2 regions of the Pseudomonas phoenicis genome follow, and region 1 is predicted to be linked to the other one. Evidence: predicted binding sites of a transcription regulator. Region 1 holds the regulator's gene; the other holds the start of a gene.
What was found. The regulator FliA, encoded in region 1, starts transcription of late flagellar genes. The targets are predictions, from matches to a motif close to CTAAAGTTTNNNNNNNNNNNGCCGNTAA.
Positions count from the first base shown of each region.

Region 2: the regulator FliA is predicted to act here: its motif matches at 6,350-6,377, upstream of AA0Z93_RS05245 (methyl-accepting chemotaxis protein).

Region 1 is NZ_CP154852.1:228,319-236,972, reverse strand. Features, by position in the region: gene fliR (flagellar biosynthetic protein FliR) at 1-628, shown strand, start outside; gene flhB (flagellar biosynthesis protein FlhB) at 628-1,770, shown strand; gene flhA (flagellar biosynthesis protein FlhA) at 2,146-4,275, shown strand; gene flhF (flagellar biosynthesis protein FlhF) at 4,287-5,594, shown strand; gene fleN (flagellar synthesis regulator FleN) at 5,677-6,519, shown strand; gene fliA (RNA polymerase sigma factor FliA) at 6,516-7,256, shown strand; gene AA0Z93_RS01160 (chemotaxis response regulator CheY) at 7,461-7,835, shown strand; gene AA0Z93_RS01155 (protein phosphatase CheZ) at 7,852-8,640, shown strand; gene AA0Z93_RS01150 (chemotaxis protein CheA) at 8,653-8,654, shown strand, end outside.
Region 2 is NZ_CP154852.1:1,136,449-1,145,102, reverse strand. Features, by position in the region: gene AA0Z93_RS05265 (transporter substrate-binding domain-containing protein) at 1-306, shown strand, start outside; gene AA0Z93_RS05260 (amino acid ABC transporter permease) at 436-1,398, shown strand; gene AA0Z93_RS05255 (amino acid ABC transporter ATP-binding protein) at 1,391-2,125, shown strand; gene AA0Z93_RS05250 (methyl-accepting chemotaxis protein) at 2,257-4,209, opposite strand; gene AA0Z93_RS05245 (methyl-accepting chemotaxis protein) at 4,379-6,295, opposite strand; gene AA0Z93_RS05240 (16S rRNA (uracil(1498)-N(3))-methyltransferase) at 6,399-7,106, opposite strand; gene tatC (twin-arginine translocase subunit TatC) at 7,103-7,888, opposite strand; gene tatB (Sec-independent protein translocase protein TatB) at 7,885-8,343, opposite strand; partial or broken gene AA0Z93_RS05225 (twin-arginine translocase TatA/TatE family subunit) at 8,620-8,654, opposite strand, start outside.

The sequences.
Region 1 (8,654 bases):
CACCTTCGTCATCGTGCCGGGGCTGCCGCCGCTGCCGGAGGTCAACCCGCTGAGTCTGCAAGGGCTGATGCTGTGCGCCGAGCAGTTGATCGTCGGCGCGCTGTTCGGCCTGGCCTTGCAGATGCTGTTCCAGGCCTTCGTGATCGCCGGACAGATCGTCGCGGTACAGATGGGCATGGCCTTCTCCTCGATGGTCGACCCGGCCAATGGCGTCAACGTCACCGTGGTCAGCCAGTTCATGACCATGCTGGTGAGCATCCTGTTCCTGTTGATGAATGGCCATCTGGTGGTGTTCGAGGTGCTGACCGAGAGCTTCACCACCTTGCCGGTGGGCAGCGCCTTGCGCGTCGACCAGTTCTGGTCCCTGGCCGGGCGCATGAGCTGGGTGCTGGGCGCGGGGCTGCTGCTGATCCTGCCGGCCATCGCCGCATTGCTGGTGGTCAACATCGCCTTCGGCGTGATGACCCGCGCCGCGCCGCAGTTGAACATCTTCTCCATCGGGTTCCCGCTGACCCTGGTCATGGGCATGGTGATCTTCTGGGTGAGCCTGGCCGACATCCTCTCGCATTATCAGGACCTGGCCAGCGAAACCCTGATATGGCTGCGTGAATTGGCGAGGGCGCGCTGATGTCCGAAAGCGAGAGCGGTCAGGACAAGACCGAAGAACCCACCGAGAAGAAAAAACGCGACGCGCGCGAGAAGGGCGAGACCGCCCGTTCCAAGGAACTCAACACCGTCGCCGTGACCCTGGGCGGCGCCATCGCCCTGCTGATGTTCGGCGGCTACCTGGCGCAGACCCTCATGGAACTGATGCGCCTGAACTTCAGCCTGCCGCGCGAGGCGCTGGTGGACGAGCGGGCCATGGGCATCTACCTGCTGACCTCGGGCAAGATGGCCATCTGGGCGACCCAGCCGGTGCTGGTGCTGCTGTTCGCAGTGTCGTTCGTCGCCCCCATCGCCTTGGGCGGTTTCCTGTTTTCCGGCAGCCTCTTGCAACCCAAGTTCAGCCGCATGAACCCCTTGTCGGGGATAAAGCGCATGTTCTCGATGAACGCCCTGACCGAGCTGATCAAGGCCATCGCCAAGTTTCTCGTGATTCTGGTGGTGGCGTTGATGGTGCTCGCCAACGACCGCCAGGCACTGCTCGCCATCGCCAACGAGCCGCTCGACCAGGCGATCATGCACAGTTTGCAGGTGGTCGGCTGGAGCGCGGTGTGGATGGCGGCGGGCCTGCTGCTGATCGCTGCGGTGGATGTGCCGATCCAGCTGTTCCAGGCGCACAAGAAGCTGAAGATGACCAAGCAGGAAGTGCGCGACGAATACAAGGACAGCGAAGGTAAGCCGGAGGTCAAGCAGCGCATTCGGCAGGTGCAGCGCGAAGTCTCGCAGCGCCGGATGATGGCGGCGGTGCCCGAGGCCGACGTGATCATCACCAACCCCACGCACTATGCCGTGGCACTGAAGTACGACCCGGAGAAGGCTGCGGGTGCGCCGTTGCTGCTGGCCAAGGGTACGGACTTCATCGCCTTGAAGATTCGCGAGATCGGCAACGAGCATCAGGTGCAGGTGCTGGAGTCGGCGGCGTTGGCGCGGGCGATCTATTACTCCACGGAAATCGAGCAGGAGATTCCGGCGGGGCTGTATCTGGCGGTGGCGCAGGTGCTGGCGTATGTGTTCCAGATCCGGCAGTACCGTAATGGGCGGGGGAAGGCGCCGGAGCCGTTGAAGAAGGATTTGCCGATTCCGGCGGATTTGCGGCGGGATGCGTGAAGAGGGCGGGTTAGCGTGAATAGTCCCGCGTTCGCTGTAATTGACGGCAGCTTCAGATGGAGGGTGGTGGCTGGGCTGGGCCAGCTGCGCCGGCCATCGCCACTGAACCGATGCGCCGGCCGCTCCTACACTTTGTCTGCGTCGGGGCTGCCACTGGGTCTACGACTCCTGTAGGAGGGACTTCAGTCGCGATGGCCGGCGAAGCCGGCCTAATCCAGCCACTGTGATCTGGCAGGCGAAAGACTGACGCCTGCGTGGCTCGCCATTGCCTTGGAGCCCTTCCCGCAGACCCACCCATCCAAGTTGGACAGCTTCTTGCAAAGCACCCGCCAAGCGCCGCATTGGCGTCAAAGTTTTGCTGCAAGAGGACGCCCGGTGGATCGCTCGCATCTGATCAGTCATGCCCGTAACAACCTCGCCGGTCTCGGTCGGGGAAGCCTTGGTGTGCCCCTGTTGTTGCTGGTCATGCTGGCAATGATGATGTTGCCGATCCCGCCGTTCCTGCTCGACGTGTTCTTCACCTTCAACATCGCGCTGTCGATCGTGGTGCTGCTGGTCTGCGTCTACGCCTTGCGGCCGCTGGACTTCGCCGCCTTTCCCACCATCCTGCTGGTGGCCACGCTCCTGCGCCTGGCGCTGAACGTGGCCTCCACCCGGGTGGTGATGCTGCACGGCCAGGAAGGGCACGGCGCGGCCGGTAAGGTGATCCAGGCCTTCGGTGAAGTGGTGATCGGCGGCAACTACGTGGTCGGTGCCGTGGTGTTCGCCATCCTCATGATCATCAACTTCGTGGTGGTGACCAAAGGCGCCGGGCGTATTTCCGAGGTGAGCGCGCGCTTCACCCTCGACGCCATGCCCGGCAAGCAGATGGCCATCGACGCCGACCTCAACGCCGGCCTGATCGACCAGAACCAGGCCAAACTGCGCCGCGCCGAAGTGGCCGGCGAAGCCGAGTTCTACGGTTCCATGGACGGTGCCAGCAAGTTCGTGCGCGGCGACGCCATCGCCGGCTTGCTGATCCTGTTCATCAACCTCATCGGCGGCATGCTCATCGGCATGCTGCAACACGGCATGCCGTTCAGCGAGGCGGGCAAGGTCTACGCCCTGCTGACCATCGGTGACGGTTTGGTGGCACAGCTGCCATCACTGCTGCTGTCCACCGCGGCCGCGATCATGGTCACCCGGGCTTCCAGTTCCGAAGACATGGGCAAGCTGATCAACCGGCAGATGTTCGATTCGCCCAAGGCCTTGGGCGTATCGGCTGCGCTGATGATCGTCATGGGCCTGGTGCCGGGCATGCCGCATGTGGCCTTCATCGGCCTGGGCCTGCTCGCCGGCGGCGGTGCCTACCTGGTATGGCGCAAGAAGCAGCAGGCCGAAGCCGTGGCGCTGGCCGAAGTGCAGCGCCAGCAAGACCTGCTGCCCTCGCCGCAGCGCGCCCAGGAAACCAAGGAGCTGGGTTGGGACGACGTCACCCCCATCGACATGATCGGCCTGGAAGTGGGCTACCGGCTGATTCCGTTGGTGGACCGCAACCAGGGCGGCCAACTGCTGGCGCGGATCAAGGGCGTGCGCAAGAAGCTGTCCCAGGACTTGGGCTTCCTCATGCCCACCGTGCACATCCGCGACAACCTCGACCTGCAGCCCAGCGCCTACCGCCTGACACTGATGGGGGTCATCCTCGCCGAAGCCGAGATCTACCCGGACCGGGAGCTTGCGATCAACCCCGGTCAGGTGTTCGGCACCCTCAACGGCATTGCCGCACGCGACCCGGCCTTCGGCCTGGAAGCGGTGTGGATCGATGTCGGCCAACGCTCCCAGGCGCAATCTTTGGGCTATACCGTGGTCGATGCCAGTACGGTAGTGGCTACCCACCTCAACCAGATCCTGCAGAAGCACTGTCACGAGCTGATCGGTCATGAGGAAGTGCAGCAGTTGTTGCAAGTGCTGGCCAAGGCTTCGCCCAAGCTGGCGGAGGAACTCGTACCGGGCGTCATTTCCTTGTCGGGGCTGCTTAAGGTCCTGCAAGCACTGCTTAGCGAGCAGGTGCCGGTGCGTGATATCCGCAGCATCGCCGAGTCGATCGCCAACAACGCGGGTAGGAGTCAAGATACCGCCGCGCTGGTGGCGAACGTGCGCGTCGGATTGTGTCGCGCCATCGTGCAAAGCATTGTCGGCGTTGAGTCGGAGCTGCCCGTGATCACCCTGGAACCAAGGTTGGAACAGATTTTGCTCAATAGTCTGCAACGGGCCGGACAAGGTCAGGAAGACGGTGTACTGCTCGAGCCCAGCATGGCCGAGAAGTTGCAACGCTCCTTGATCGAAGCGGCCCAGCGTCAGGAAATGCAAGGCCAGCCGGCGATCCTGCTGGTGGCCGGGCCGATCCGCGCGATGCTCTCGCGCTTCGGGCGCCTGGCAGTGCCCAACCTGCACGTGCTGGCGTACCAGGAAATACCGGACAACAAGCAGGTCACCATCGTTGCCACTGTGGGCCCCAACGGCTGAGGTAGTGGGTTATGCAAGTTAAGCGTTTTTTCGCCGCCGATATGCGACAGGCCATGAAGCTGGTCCGGGATGAGCTGGGCTCCGATGCCGCCATCATCGGCAACCGGCGCATCGCCGGCGGCGTGGAACTGACTGCCGCGCTCGACTACAAGCCTTCGGTGCTGGCACCGCGGGTGCCCAACGCCGAGCTCGAAGAAGAACTGCGCAAGACCCAGACCCGTATCGTCACCGCCCAGGCCGAGCTGTCCAGCCGCCATACGGGCGACGAAGGCAGCCAGCTGTTCGCCGGCCAGTCGTTGACCGCCGCCGAGCCGCTGATCGATGTCCATGCGCACGCTCCGGTCAGCGCTGCGCCTGCCGCCCCGGCGGCGGTCGACCCCCGGCTGTTCGACGCCATGCGCGCCGAGCTCTCGGGCCTGCGCGAACTGCTCGAAGTGCAGCTCGGCTCGCTGGCCTGGAACCAGTTGCAAGGCAGCAAGCCGCAGCAGGCCAACGCCTGGCGCCGCCTGCAGCGCATCGGCCTGAGCGGTGCCCTGGCCCGCGACCTGCTGGAGCTGACCGGCGACATCGAAGACCCTCGGCATGCCTGGCGTATGGTGCTGGCGCACCTGGCGCGGCGCATCCAGGTGCCCGACGTCGAGCCGATCGAGCAGGGTGGGGTGATCGCTCTGGTTGGCCCCGCCGGCATGGGCAAGACCACCACCCTGGCCAAGCTGGCCGCGCGCTACGTGCTCAAGTACGGCGCCGGCAGCCTGGCGCTGGTGAGCATGGACAGTTTCCGCATCGGCGCCCAGGAACAGCTCAAGACCCTGGGCCGCATCCTCAACGTGCCGGTGACCTACGTCGATCCGGGCGAGTCGCTGGCCCAGGCCCTGGAGCCGCTGCTGCGCAAGCGCGTGGTGTTGATCGACACCGCCGGCCTGCAAGCCAGCGATCCGGCCCTGCGCATGCAGTTGGAGACGCTCGCCGGGCGCGGTATCGCGTCGAAGAATTATCTGGTGCTGGCCACCACCAGCCAGAAACAGGTGCTGTCGGCCGCCTACCACAGCTACAAACGCTGTGGCCTGGCCGGTTGCATCCTGAGCAAACTCGATGAAACGGCCAGCCTGGGCGAAGTGCTCAGCCTGGCCATCGATCATGAATTGCCGATCGCCTATCTCACCGATGGGCCGCGCATTCCTGACGACCTGCACCTGCCGCGCAAGCACCAGTTGGTGAGCCGCGCGGTCAGCGTGCAGATGCAGGACGAACCCAGCGAAGAGGCCATGGCCGACATGTTCGCTGATCTGTACCACCACCCAGGCAAGCGGGTGGGTTGAGAGATGTGCTGCGAAAAGTACCTACAGGGCGGGGCGGGCAGTCGGCCTCCACTGTGGCATGGGTCCAAGCGAGACAAGGTAAATAACAGACATGGGTAGCATGCATCCCGTACAGGTCATCGCCGTGACCGGTGGCAAAGGCGGCGTCGGTAAGACCAACGTTTCAGTGAACCTGTCCTTGGCACTCGCCGAGCTAGGGCGCAGAGTCATGCTGCTCGACGCCGACCTGGGCCTGGCCAACGTCGACGTGCTGCTGGGGCTGACGCCCAAGCGCACCTTGGCCGACGTCATCGAAGGCCGCTGCGAGCTGCGCGACGTGCTGCTGCAAGGCCCGGGCGGCGTACGCATCGTGCCGGCGGCGTCCGGCACGCAGACCATGGTGCACCTGCAGCCTGCGCAGCACGCCGGCTTGATCCAGGCCTTCAGCGAGATCGGCGACAACCTCGACGTGCTGGTCATCGACACCGCCGCGGGCATCGGCGACTCGGTGGTGAGTTTCGTGCGCGCCGCCCAGGAAGTGCTGCTGGTGGTGTGCGACGAGCCCACTTCGATCACCGACGCCTACGCGCTGATCAAACTGCTCAACCGCGACTACGGCATGAACCGCTTCCGCGTGCTGGCCAACATGGCGCAGAGCCCGCAGGAAGGGCGCAACCTGTTCGCCAAGCTGACCAAGGTCACCGATCGCTTCCTCGACGTGGCGCTCCAGTACGTCGGCGCCGTGCCCTACGACGAATCGGTGCGCAAGGCCGTGCAGAAGCAGCGCGCGGTCTACGAAGCCTTCCCCCGTTCCAAATGCGCCCTGGCCTTCAAGGCCATTGCGCAGAAGGTCGACAGCTGGCCGCTGCCAGCCAATCCTCGCGGCCACTTGGAGTTCTTCGTAGAGCGCCTGGTGCAGCCGACCAGCGCAGGGCCGGTGCTATGAGTGCGAGCGGATTCAAGATGTACAGCCGGGCGTCCAAAGACGCGCAGTACGAGCTGATCGAGCGTTACGCGCCGCTGGTCAAGCGCATCGCCTATCACCTGCTGGCGCGCCTGCCGGCCAACGTGCAGGTCGAAGACCTGATCCAGGCCGGCATGATCGGCCTGTTGGAAGTGGCCAACAAATACGACGCCAGCAAGGGCGCCAGCTTCGAGACCTACGCCGGTATCCGCATCCGCGGCGCCATGCTCGACGAAGTGCGCAAGGGCGACTGGGCACCGCGTTCGGTGCACCGCAACACACGCATGGTCAGCGAGGCGATGCGCGCCGTGGAAGCGAGAACCGGACGCGACGCTAAAGATCATGAAGTCGCTGCCGAACTTAAGATGGAGCTGGATGACTATTACGGCATCCTCAACGATACATTGGGCAGCCGTCTGTTCAGTTTCGACGACCTGTTGCAGGACGGCGAGCACGAAGGGCTGCACGAAGACGGCGCCAGCGGCTCGCCGGAACCGGGCCGCGGGCTCGAGGACGAACGCTTCCAGGCGGCCTTGACCGACGCCATCGCCAACCTGCCGGAACGCGAGCGTCTGGTGCTGGCGCTGTACTACGACGAAGAGCTGAACCTCAAGGAAATCGGCGAAGTGCTGGGGGTCAGCGAATCACGGGTCAGCCAGTTGCACAGCCAGTGCGCGGCACGCCTGCGCAGTCGCCTGGGAGAATGGCGCGCCCGTTAGGGCGGCCGGCTACGAATTGCAAGCGGCAAGCTGCTCGCTGTCAGAGCAGAGCGGATCGCGGTGGTGTTACAAAGCGCGTAACTGGCAACGCCGCACGGCTTGCTCCTCGAAGCGTGCACCTTGCCGCTTTAAGAACGAATGACGCACGCGCTCGGCGCCGGGCGCGTGATGAGACTGCTTGGAGATCTCTAATTGAACAAAGACATGAAAATCCTCATCGTTGACGATTTCTCGACGATGCGGCGAATCATCAAGAACCTGCTGCGCGATCTGGGCTTCACCAACACCGACGAGGCCGACGACGGCACCACGGCGTTGCCGATGTTGGAAAAGGGCCATTACGACTTTCTCGTCACCGACTGGAACATGCCTGGCATGTCCGGCATCGACCTGCTGCGCAAGGTCCGTGCCCACGACACGCTCAAGAGCATGCCGGTGCTGATGGTCACCGCCGAAGCCAAGCGCGACCAGATCATTGAAGCGGCCCAGGCGGGGGTCAACGGTTACGTGGTCAAGCCTTTCACCGCCCAGGTGCTGAAAGAAAAGATCGAAAAGATCTTCGAGCGCGTGAACGGCTAAGCCGCCAGGGGGCGCAATGGAATCTATCGATACCTCTCTGGGTGAGTTCGAAGGCACCCTGAAAAAGCATGCTCGCGAGCTGGTCGAGAGCCTCGAACGAGGCCGTTTCGGCGATGCCGTGCAACTGATCCACCAGCTCAACCAGACCCGCGACCTGGGCCTGTACAACGAGGTCGGCAAGCTGACCCGCGAACTGCACAGCGCCATCGTCAGTTTCCAGATCGACCCGCGCATGCCGCAGGCCGAAGAAGTCTCGCAGATCACCGACGCCACCGAGCGGCTGGGCTATGTGGTCAAGCTGACCGAGAACGCCGCCAACCGCACCATGGACCTGGTCGAAGAAAGCACGCCCGTGCTCAACGACATGGCCGAGCAGGCTTCGGCCCTGAGCGGCGACTGGCAGCGCTTCATGCGCCGCGAAGTGTCGGCCACCGAGTTCCGCGACCTGGCGCGCCGCGTCGACGGTTTCTTGACGAGTAGCGCCGAAGGCAACCGCAAGGTCGCCGGGCACATGAACGATATTTTGCTGGCCCAGGACTACCAGGACCTGACCGGCCAGGTCATCAAGCGCGTCACTGCGCTGGTGACGGAAGTCGAAAGCAATCTGCTCAAGTTGGTGTTGATGGCCAGTCAGGTCGACCGCTTCGCCGGTATCGAACATGACCATCAGCAACTGCGCGATGAAAAAGACCAAGAAAAACATCCGACTCGAGGTGAAGGTCCGCAGATTCATGCCGATAAGCGTGAGGACGTCGTGTCCGGTCAGGACGATGTAGACGATTTGCTATCCAGCCTTGGTTTTTAAGGAGCACGTTCAAT
Region 2 (8,654 bases), 910 kb from region 1:
GCCCAGTACCACGGTTACGACAACGAACAGGAAGCGGTCATGGACGTGGTCAACGGCAAGGCCGACGCCTTCGTCTACGACGCGCCGTACAACGTGGTCGCGGTGGAAAAGGCCGGTGCCGGCAAGCTGCTGTTCCTCGAAGAACCCTTCACCTTCGAACCGCTGGCCTTCGGCCTGAAGAAGGGCGACTACGACAGCATCAACTTCATCAACAACTTCCTGCACCAGATCAAGCACGACGGCACCTACGATCGGATCCACGACAAGTGGTTCAAGAACAAGGACTGGCTGAAAGAAATGGAATAAGCGCCGCGCGCTGGCGGCAGGCAATCTGCGGCGTGCTGCCATCGGAGGCGAACTGCCCTGCGTTGGTGCGCGTCGCTCGCCGCTGAACCGCCGAGCCCCGCTCGGCGTCTCGTTTTTTGGAGCACCTTTTTGATCAAACATAAAAAAGCCCAGTGGCCTTGGCATGGGCTCACTGCGCTCGTGCTGGTGGGCCTGGCGATCAGCCTGTACCTGGCTACTTCGATGATGTCCTACGAATGGCGCTGGAACCGGGTGCCGCAGTATTTCGCCTACCAGGCCGAAGAAACCCAACGCGCCACAGGCTTTGGCACCGTGCAGGACATCGCCGTATCCGGCAGCCAGGCCACCCTCACGGTGAAGACCGAGGACGGCGACGTACAACATGTGCAGGTGCAGGCCGACAGCGTGCTGCTCAGCCGCGGCGACGACGTGGCCGAGGGCGACGCCTTGGGCGTGACCCGGCACTGGGCGGCCGGCCCCTTGGCCTGGGGCTTGTGGACCACCCTGTGGCTGTCGGTGGTGTCCGGCGCGTTCGGCCTGGTGATCGGCCTGTTCGCCGGGCTGTGCCGCCTGTCGAACAACCCGACCCTGCGCGACCTGTCGACGGTGTACGTCGAGCTGGTGCGCGGCACGCCGCTGCTGGTGCAGATCTTCATCTTCTATTTCTTCATCGGCACGGTGCTGAACCTGTCCCGCGAGTTCGCCGGCGTCGCCGCGCTGGCGCTGTTCACCGGCGCCTACGTGGCCGAGATCGTGCGTGCCGGCGTGCAGTCGATCGCCCGCGGGCAGAACGAGGCAGCGCGCTCGCTGGGCCTCAACGCCAGCCAGTCGATGCGCCACGTGATCCTGCCGCAGGCCTTCAAGCGCGTGTTGCCACCGCTGGCCGGGCAGTTCATCAGCCTGGTCAAGGACACTTCCCTGGTGTCGGTGATCGCCATCACCGAGCTGACCAAGAGTGGGCGTGAGGCCATCACCACCTCGTTCTCGACCTTCGAGATCTGGTTCTGCGTGGCCGCGCTGTACCTGCTGATCAACCTGCCGCTGTCGCACCTGGCCAGCCGGCTCGAGCGGAGGCTTGCGCAAAGTGATTGAAGTCCGTGACCTGCTGAAAGTGTTCGATACCCGCGGCCAGGTGGTGCGCGCGGTCGACAACGTCACCACCCAGGTGAGCAAGGGCGAAGTGGTGGTGGTACTGGGCCCGTCGGGCTCGGGCAAGTCGACCTTCCTGCGCTGCCTCAACGGCCTGGAGAGTTTCGACGCCGGCCACGTGGCCATCAACGGCGTGCAGCTCGACGACCCGAAGACCGACATCAACGCCTACCGCCGCGAGGTGGGCATGGTGTTCCAGCACTTCAACCTGTTCCCGCACATGACCGTGCTGGAAAACCTCTGCCTGGCGCAGAAGGTGGTGCGCAAGCGCAGCAAGGTCGAGCGCGAGGACCGTGCCCGCGCCTTGCTGCTCAAGGTCGGCATCAGCGAGAAGGCCAACGAATACCCCTCGCGCCTTTCGGGCGGCCAGCAGCAGCGGGTGGCCATCGCCCGCGCCCTGGCCATGGACCCGAAGGTGATGCTGTTCGACGAACCCACCTCCGCGCTCGACCCGGAGATGGTCGGCGAAGTGCTGGACGTGATGAAGACCTTGGCCCTGGAGGGCATGACCATGGTCTGCGTGACCCACGAGATGGGCTTCGCCCGCGAAGTGGCCGACCGCGTGCTGTTCTTCGACCATGGCCGCCTGTTGGAAGACGCCGCGCCCAGCGCCTTCTTCGACGCCCCGCAGGACCCGCGCGCGCAGAGCTTCCTGCGTCAAGTGCTGTGAGCGGCCCGAGCGCCGGCCCTGGCCGGTCGGCGCTCACAAGTAGGCCTGCACGCCATCGCTCATCGTCGATGCTGCTATGCGTTCGGCGCCGACGCTAAGCCCGCCAAGCCCGGACCGGTTGCTCGCGGCATTCACAGGCTGAACTTGCCGACCATCGCCCGCAGTTGCTGACCCAGTTGCTCCAGTGCGCCACTGGCCGCGGCAGTCTGCTCGCTGGTGGCGCTGGTGCGGTCGGCGCCTTCGCGCACGCCCATCACGCTGCGGTTGATCTGCTCGGCCACCACGCTCTGCTCTTCGCTGGCGGTCGCGATCTGCTGGTTCATGCCCTGGATGCTCGACACCGTTTCGGTGATCTGCTCCAGGGCCTCGCCCGTTCTGCGGCTGAGGGCCACGCTCTGTTCGGTCAGACGTTTGCTGTGGTCGAGCAGGTGGGTGACGTTCTCGGTGCCGCTGTGCAGGCTGGCGATCAGTTGGCCGATTTCCTCGGTCGATTGCTGGGTGCGCTGGGCCAGGCCGCGCACCTCGTCGGCGACCACGGCGAAACCGCGTCCGGCCTCGCCGGCGCGCGCCGCTTCGATGGCGGCGTTGAGCGCCAGGAGGTTGGTCTGTTGCGACACGGCGGTGATGACCTCGAGGATGCTGCCGATGCGCTGGCTCTCGTCGGCCAGGTGGTGCATGGCCGCCAGGCAGGCGTCCATGTGCCCGGCCAACTCCTCAATCTGCGCGATCGATTGCGTGACCACCTGATCCCCGGCCTGCGCCTGCTGGTCCGCGCGGCTCGCCGCCAACGCCGCCTGCTCGGCGTTCTGCGCCACTTCGTGCACGGTGGCGCTCATCTGGTTCATGGCCGTGGCCACCTGCTCGGTTTCCTCGCGCTGCTGGCTGGCCTGCAACTGCGTGGCTTCGCTGACGGTGGCCAGTTCGTGCACGGCCCGCGACAACTGCTCGACGCCGCCTTCCAACCCGCCGATCAGCTCGCGCAGGCCACCCGTCATGTCGCCCATGCTGTGCTGCAACTGGCCCAGCTCATCGCTGCGCGGACCGCTGTGCAGCGGCGCCAGGTCGCCTTGGGCGATGCGCCCGGCCTGGGCCAGGGCCACATCGAGGGGGCGGGTGATCTGCAGGCTGATGACCCATGCCGCCAGCAGCCCGATGGCCAGCGCCAGCACGGCAATCACCGTCATCAGGCTGCGCGCGGCCACCGCTTCCTGGTCGCGCAACTGCGCCTGCAGCTCGCCCATGTGCTGGTTGTAGTCCATCAACTGAAGGCCCAGGGTTTCCAGCTCGTTGTGGATGCGCTCCACGTCGATGGCCTTGCGTGCGTAGTCGAGCAAGGCGGCGCGATAGGCCTCGATGGCGGCAGGCAGCGTGGCGGCGTTGGGCAGATCGAGGTTGGCGTGGGCCAGGGCTACCTCGATCTGCTGCATCTGGGTGACGGCGCTGGCCAGCGCCGCTTGGCCGACCTGTTCGAAGTTTTCCAGCGGATCGCTGAGATAGGCCGCAGTTAGGCTTTGCTCGCTGGCCACTTCAAGATGCCGGGCGAGGCTGTCGATCAGGCCGATGACCTGTTCAAGGGCGGTGGGCGCGCTGGACTCGCCCAGCAGCGTCATCAGACGCTCCTGCAAGGCATCGAGCCTGGCGGTCAGGCGGTCGGCCTGTTGCGCCTGGGCCTGTTGCAGTTGCTGGCGTTCGACGACCTGCTGTTGCAGGGTGGCGAAGGCCGTGTGGTAGGTCTGCAAGTCGCGCTGTTTGTCGGCGATCAGACGTTGTACATCGGCGTCGTCGTAACGCCGTTGCATGTCTTCGGCCAGCGCATCGAGACGCCCCAGGGTGCTGTCGATCTGCTTGCGGCTGACCTCGTCGGCGAGCACTCGGTAGGTGATGCGTTCGCTGCGCAGATCCTTGCTGTAGTCGCTGAAATGACCGATCTGGATGAGCTTTTCCGAGCTTTCGATGGCGTCGTCCAAGGCCAGCCAGCCGCTGAGGGTGGTGACCAGGGTGAACAGCAGCACCGTGGCGAAGCCCAGGGCGAGCTTGAGGCGCACGCTGAGGTTGCCGAGAAATCTGTCCAGTAGTCCTATCATGAGCGCTTCTCCAGAAATGAGTCGGAAGGCGCCAGCGATCAGACGTGGCGTCGAGTCTTACTCATCGGCGGGAAGCGCGTCAGACTGGACCTGCAAATGCTGTGGGAAATTTCCGCATGGTTTGTAGGAAGTAGGGCTGCCTTGCGCGCAGCCCTACCGTGCAAGTCATCTACAACCGGAAACGCGCCACCAGGCCTTGCAGGTGCGTGCCCAACCGCGCCAACTCCACGCTGGAACTGGCGGTCTGCTCGCTGGCCGCCGCCGTCTGATCGGAGATGTCGCGCACGTTCATCACGCTGCGGTTGATCTCCTCGGCCACCGCGCTCTGCTCCTCGGCGGCCGTGGCGATCTGCTGGTTCATCGCCTGGATCGACGACACTGTGCGGGTGATGGTGCCCAGCGCACCACCTGCGCGACGGGTCAGCTCGACGCTGCTGTCGGTCAGGCCGCGGCTGGCGTCCATCACGTCGGCCACACGCTGGGTGCCCTGTTGCAGGTTGGCGATCAGCTCTTCGATCTCTTCGGTGGACTGCTGAGTGCGCTGCGCCAGGCTGCGCACCTCGTCGGCGACCACGGCGAAGCCGCGCCCGGCCTCACCGGCGCGAGCGGCTTCGATGGCGGCGTTGAGTGCCAGCAGGTTGGTCTGCTGCGCGACCGACTTGATCACGTCGAGCATGCTGCCGATCTTGTCGCTTTCCTGCTTGAGCTCGCCCATGGCCTCGCTGGAGTTGTTCACTTCATGGGCCAGGCGCTCGATCTGCGCGACGGCTTCGCCGACCACCCGATCGCCCTCGCGGGCCTGCTGGTCGGCCATCAACGCCGCCTCCGAGGCCTGCTCGGCATTGCGCGCCACTTCCTGCACGGTAGCGGCCATCTCGTTCATGGCCGTGGCCACCTGGTCGGTTTCGACTTTCTGGCTGTTGACCCCGGCGCTGGTCTGGCCGGTGACCGCCGACAGCTGTTCGGCGGCGCTGGCGATCTGCGTGACGCCGTCGCCGATGCCGCCGATCAGTTGCCGCAGGCCTTGGGTCATATGCTGCATGCTGGCCTGCAACTGACCCAGCTCGTCGCGCCGGTCGACCTGCAACTGCTGGCTCAGATCGCCATTGGCCACGCGCTCGGCGGCGCTCAGGGTTTCGCGCAGGGGTACGGTGATCTGCCGGGTGATGATCCACGCGGCAATGATGCCCAGCACCACCGCCACCAGGGTGCTGAGGGCCAACAGCAGGCGCGCCTGCTGGGCATCCTGGTCGCGTACCTGGGTCTGGGTTTCGGTGAGCTGGCGGCTGTTGTCGAACATCACCTGGCCTTGGTCGGCCATGTGTTGCAGCGCCTCTTCGCTGGCGCTCTGCGCGCTGGCCACCTGGTTCACCGCGTCGCGGTAGGTGGCCAGGGCCTGGCCGGCGGCTTGCAAGTCTGCGGCGTAGCTGGCGGGCAGGCGCGTGGCGACCTCGCTCAGCACCGCCGAGGCCTTGTCGATGGCCACCAGCGCGGTCTGCTGGCGCTCGGCCTCGCCGCTGTAGGTGTAGCCGCGTACTTCGAAGCGGGCGCGTTGCAGCTCCTGACCGGCCAGCACGGCACTGGCGTACTGGCCGATGTCGCCGCCTTGCTGCAAGCGCTGTTCGAGGGTGGCGAGCAGGGCCGCGGCCTGGTCGGCGCTGTCGCCGAGCACGGCACGGCTGCTTTCGCGGCGCTGTGCGGCTTGCTTGAGCTGATCGAAGACCTGCCGGTATTCGACGACGGCGGCACGTTGGCGCTCGACCCGTTGCAGGTCGGCCGGCTGGGCCAGACGCTCGGACACCCCTTGCAGGCGTTGTTCGAGCTGGTCGAGGGTGGCGTCCATCTGGGTGATGGCGTCCGGGTTGGCCTTGCGCTGATATTGCTGGCGGGCGATGCGCAGGTCCTGGGTCAGTTGCAGGACTTCGGAAATGTGGCCCAACTTGTCGCCCCGCTCGATGACGTTGCGCAGGCCTATCCAGCCGGTGGCGGCGGCGACCAGGGTCAATAGCAGGACCAGGCCGAAGCCCATGGCGAGTTTGCGGTTGACGCTGATGTTGCCTAACAGTTGGCTTAAACGTTGACTCATGGCCTATTACCCCTTGTTCATTGGCTGCCGGACGTCCTTGGCGGGCTGTCAGGTTCATCGGCCTTCGGGGAATAAACTTTATGACCACACGACCAGTAGTGGTTTAGAACAGGCGCGAAAGCAGCGCGGTGACCGCCGTTTCGACCCGTAGGATACGCGCGCCCAGTTGCACGGGCTGCAAGCCTGCCCGCCCCAACAAGTCGACTTCATAGGGAATCCAGCCGCCCTCGGGGCCGATCGCCAAGGTCACCGGTTGCTCCACGCCGCGCGGGCAGGCCGGATGATCGCCCGGATGGCCGACCAGGCCCAAGGTGCCCTGGGCGATGCCCGGCAAACGGTCTTCGACGAAGGGCTTGAAGCGCTTTTCGATGATCACTTCGGGCAGCACCGTATCGCGTGCCTGCTCTAGGCCCAGGATCAGGTTGTCGCGGATGCTCGCCGGTTGCAGGAAGGGCGTCTGCCAGAAGCTTTTCTCGACCTTGTAGCTGTTGAGCAGAATCAGCCGCGGCACACCCAGGGTGGCGACGGTCTGTAGCAGGCGGCGCATCATTTTCGGCCGCGGCACGGCCAGCACCAAAGTCAACGGCAGCTTGGCCGGCGGCGGCTGGTCGAAGCCGACCTGCAGCTCGGCTTCGCGGGCTTCCAGGCGCAGCAGGGTGGCGCTGCCCGTCAGGCCGCCGATGCGGCCCACGCGCAGGGTGTCGCCCACGCAGGCGCGGTGGATCTCTTGCAGGTGGGTCAGGCGCCGGTCGCTCAGCACGACGCGGTCGGGCGCGACGAAGTCGGCCTCTTCCAGGAGCAACAGGTTCATGGCTGTTTCGCAGGTGGCTGAGGCGCGTCGACCTCGCTCTCGGCAGCTTCCTTGCGCTTGCGCACCAAGGTGGCGAACAGCACGCCGACCTCGAACAGCAGCCACATCGGCACGGCCAGCAGGGTCTGGGAAAAGATGTCGGGCGGGGTCAGGACCATGCCGACCACGAAGCAGCCAATGATCACGTAGGGGCGGATCTTCTTCAGGTACTTCACATCGACCACGCCGATCCACACCAGCAGCACCACGGCCACCGGAATTTCGAAGGCCACGCCGAAGGCGAAGAACAGCGTCATGACGAAGTCGAGGTAGTTGGCGATGTCGGTCATCATCGACACGCCTTCGGGGGTGGCGGCGGCGAAGAAGCCGAAGATCAGCGGGAACACCAGAAAGTAGGCGAAGGCCATGCCGGCGTAGAACAGGAAAATACTCGAGACCAGCAGCGGAATGGCGATGCGCTTCTCATGACGGTACAGCCCCGGTGCGATGAACCCCCACACCTGCTGAAGGATGAACGGCATGGCCACGAACAGCGAAACGATCATGGTCAGCTTGAACGGCGTCAGGAACGGCGAGGCCACGTCGGTGGCGATCATCGTGGCGTTGGCCGGCAAGTGGTCGCGCAGCGGCGCCGAGACCAGGGTGTAGATCTGCTGGGCGAAGGAGAACAGGCCGATGAAGATCGCGAAGATCACGGCCACGCAGCGCAGCAGGCGGGTGCGCAGTTCGGTCAGGTGCGAGACCAGCGGCATGGGCTGGTCGTGGTCCGGGATTTCGCTCATGGGGCTCGTGGTGGCTGTGGCTGGTCGGAGGGCGTGGTTGGCGTGGTCGGTGATGCGGGCACTGCTGGCGTCGGCACGGCGGACGAGGTATCAGCTGCGGGCGAGGCTACGGCTGCGGGCGGCACGAAGGGAACGCTCTGGTTCGGCGCTGCCGTAGCCGTGGCATCGGCCGGGGGCGCAGGCGGCGCATCGGCAGGGGCCACAGCGTTCTTCGGGTCGAGGATGCGCCGGGCTTCCTGTTCCATCGACAGGATGTGCTCGTTGTGCAACTGGCGGCGGATGTCATCGGCGCCGATTTCGCGTTCCACTTCCATCTTGATGCTGTTGAAGCTGCGCTTCAGACGGCCGATCCACAACCCTGCGGTGCGCGCCGCACCCGGTAGGCGCTCGGGGCCGAGTACCAGCAGGGCTACCAGGCCTACCAGCAGGAGTTCGCCAAAACTGATGCCGAACATGGCTCAGTCTTTCCTCAATGGATCTTGAGCGGGTGTGGTCTGGCCTTCGAAGGTCTGGCCTGGAGGCAACGGCGCGTGGGGCTGGGCCGGTTGGGCGGGCACTGCCTCGGGCTGCACGGGGGCCGGCGCAACAGGACTCGCGTGGGGCTGCGCCGGTGCCGGCTGGACAGGTACTGCCGGCGCTTGGGCGGGTGCTGGCTGAGTCGGTGCCACCTGGGGTTGCACAGGCGCTGGCTGGACAGGCGCTGGCTGAGGCTGGGCAGGCGCCACGTAGGGCTGGGCCGGGGCGGCATGGGGCTGGGCCGGTGCCG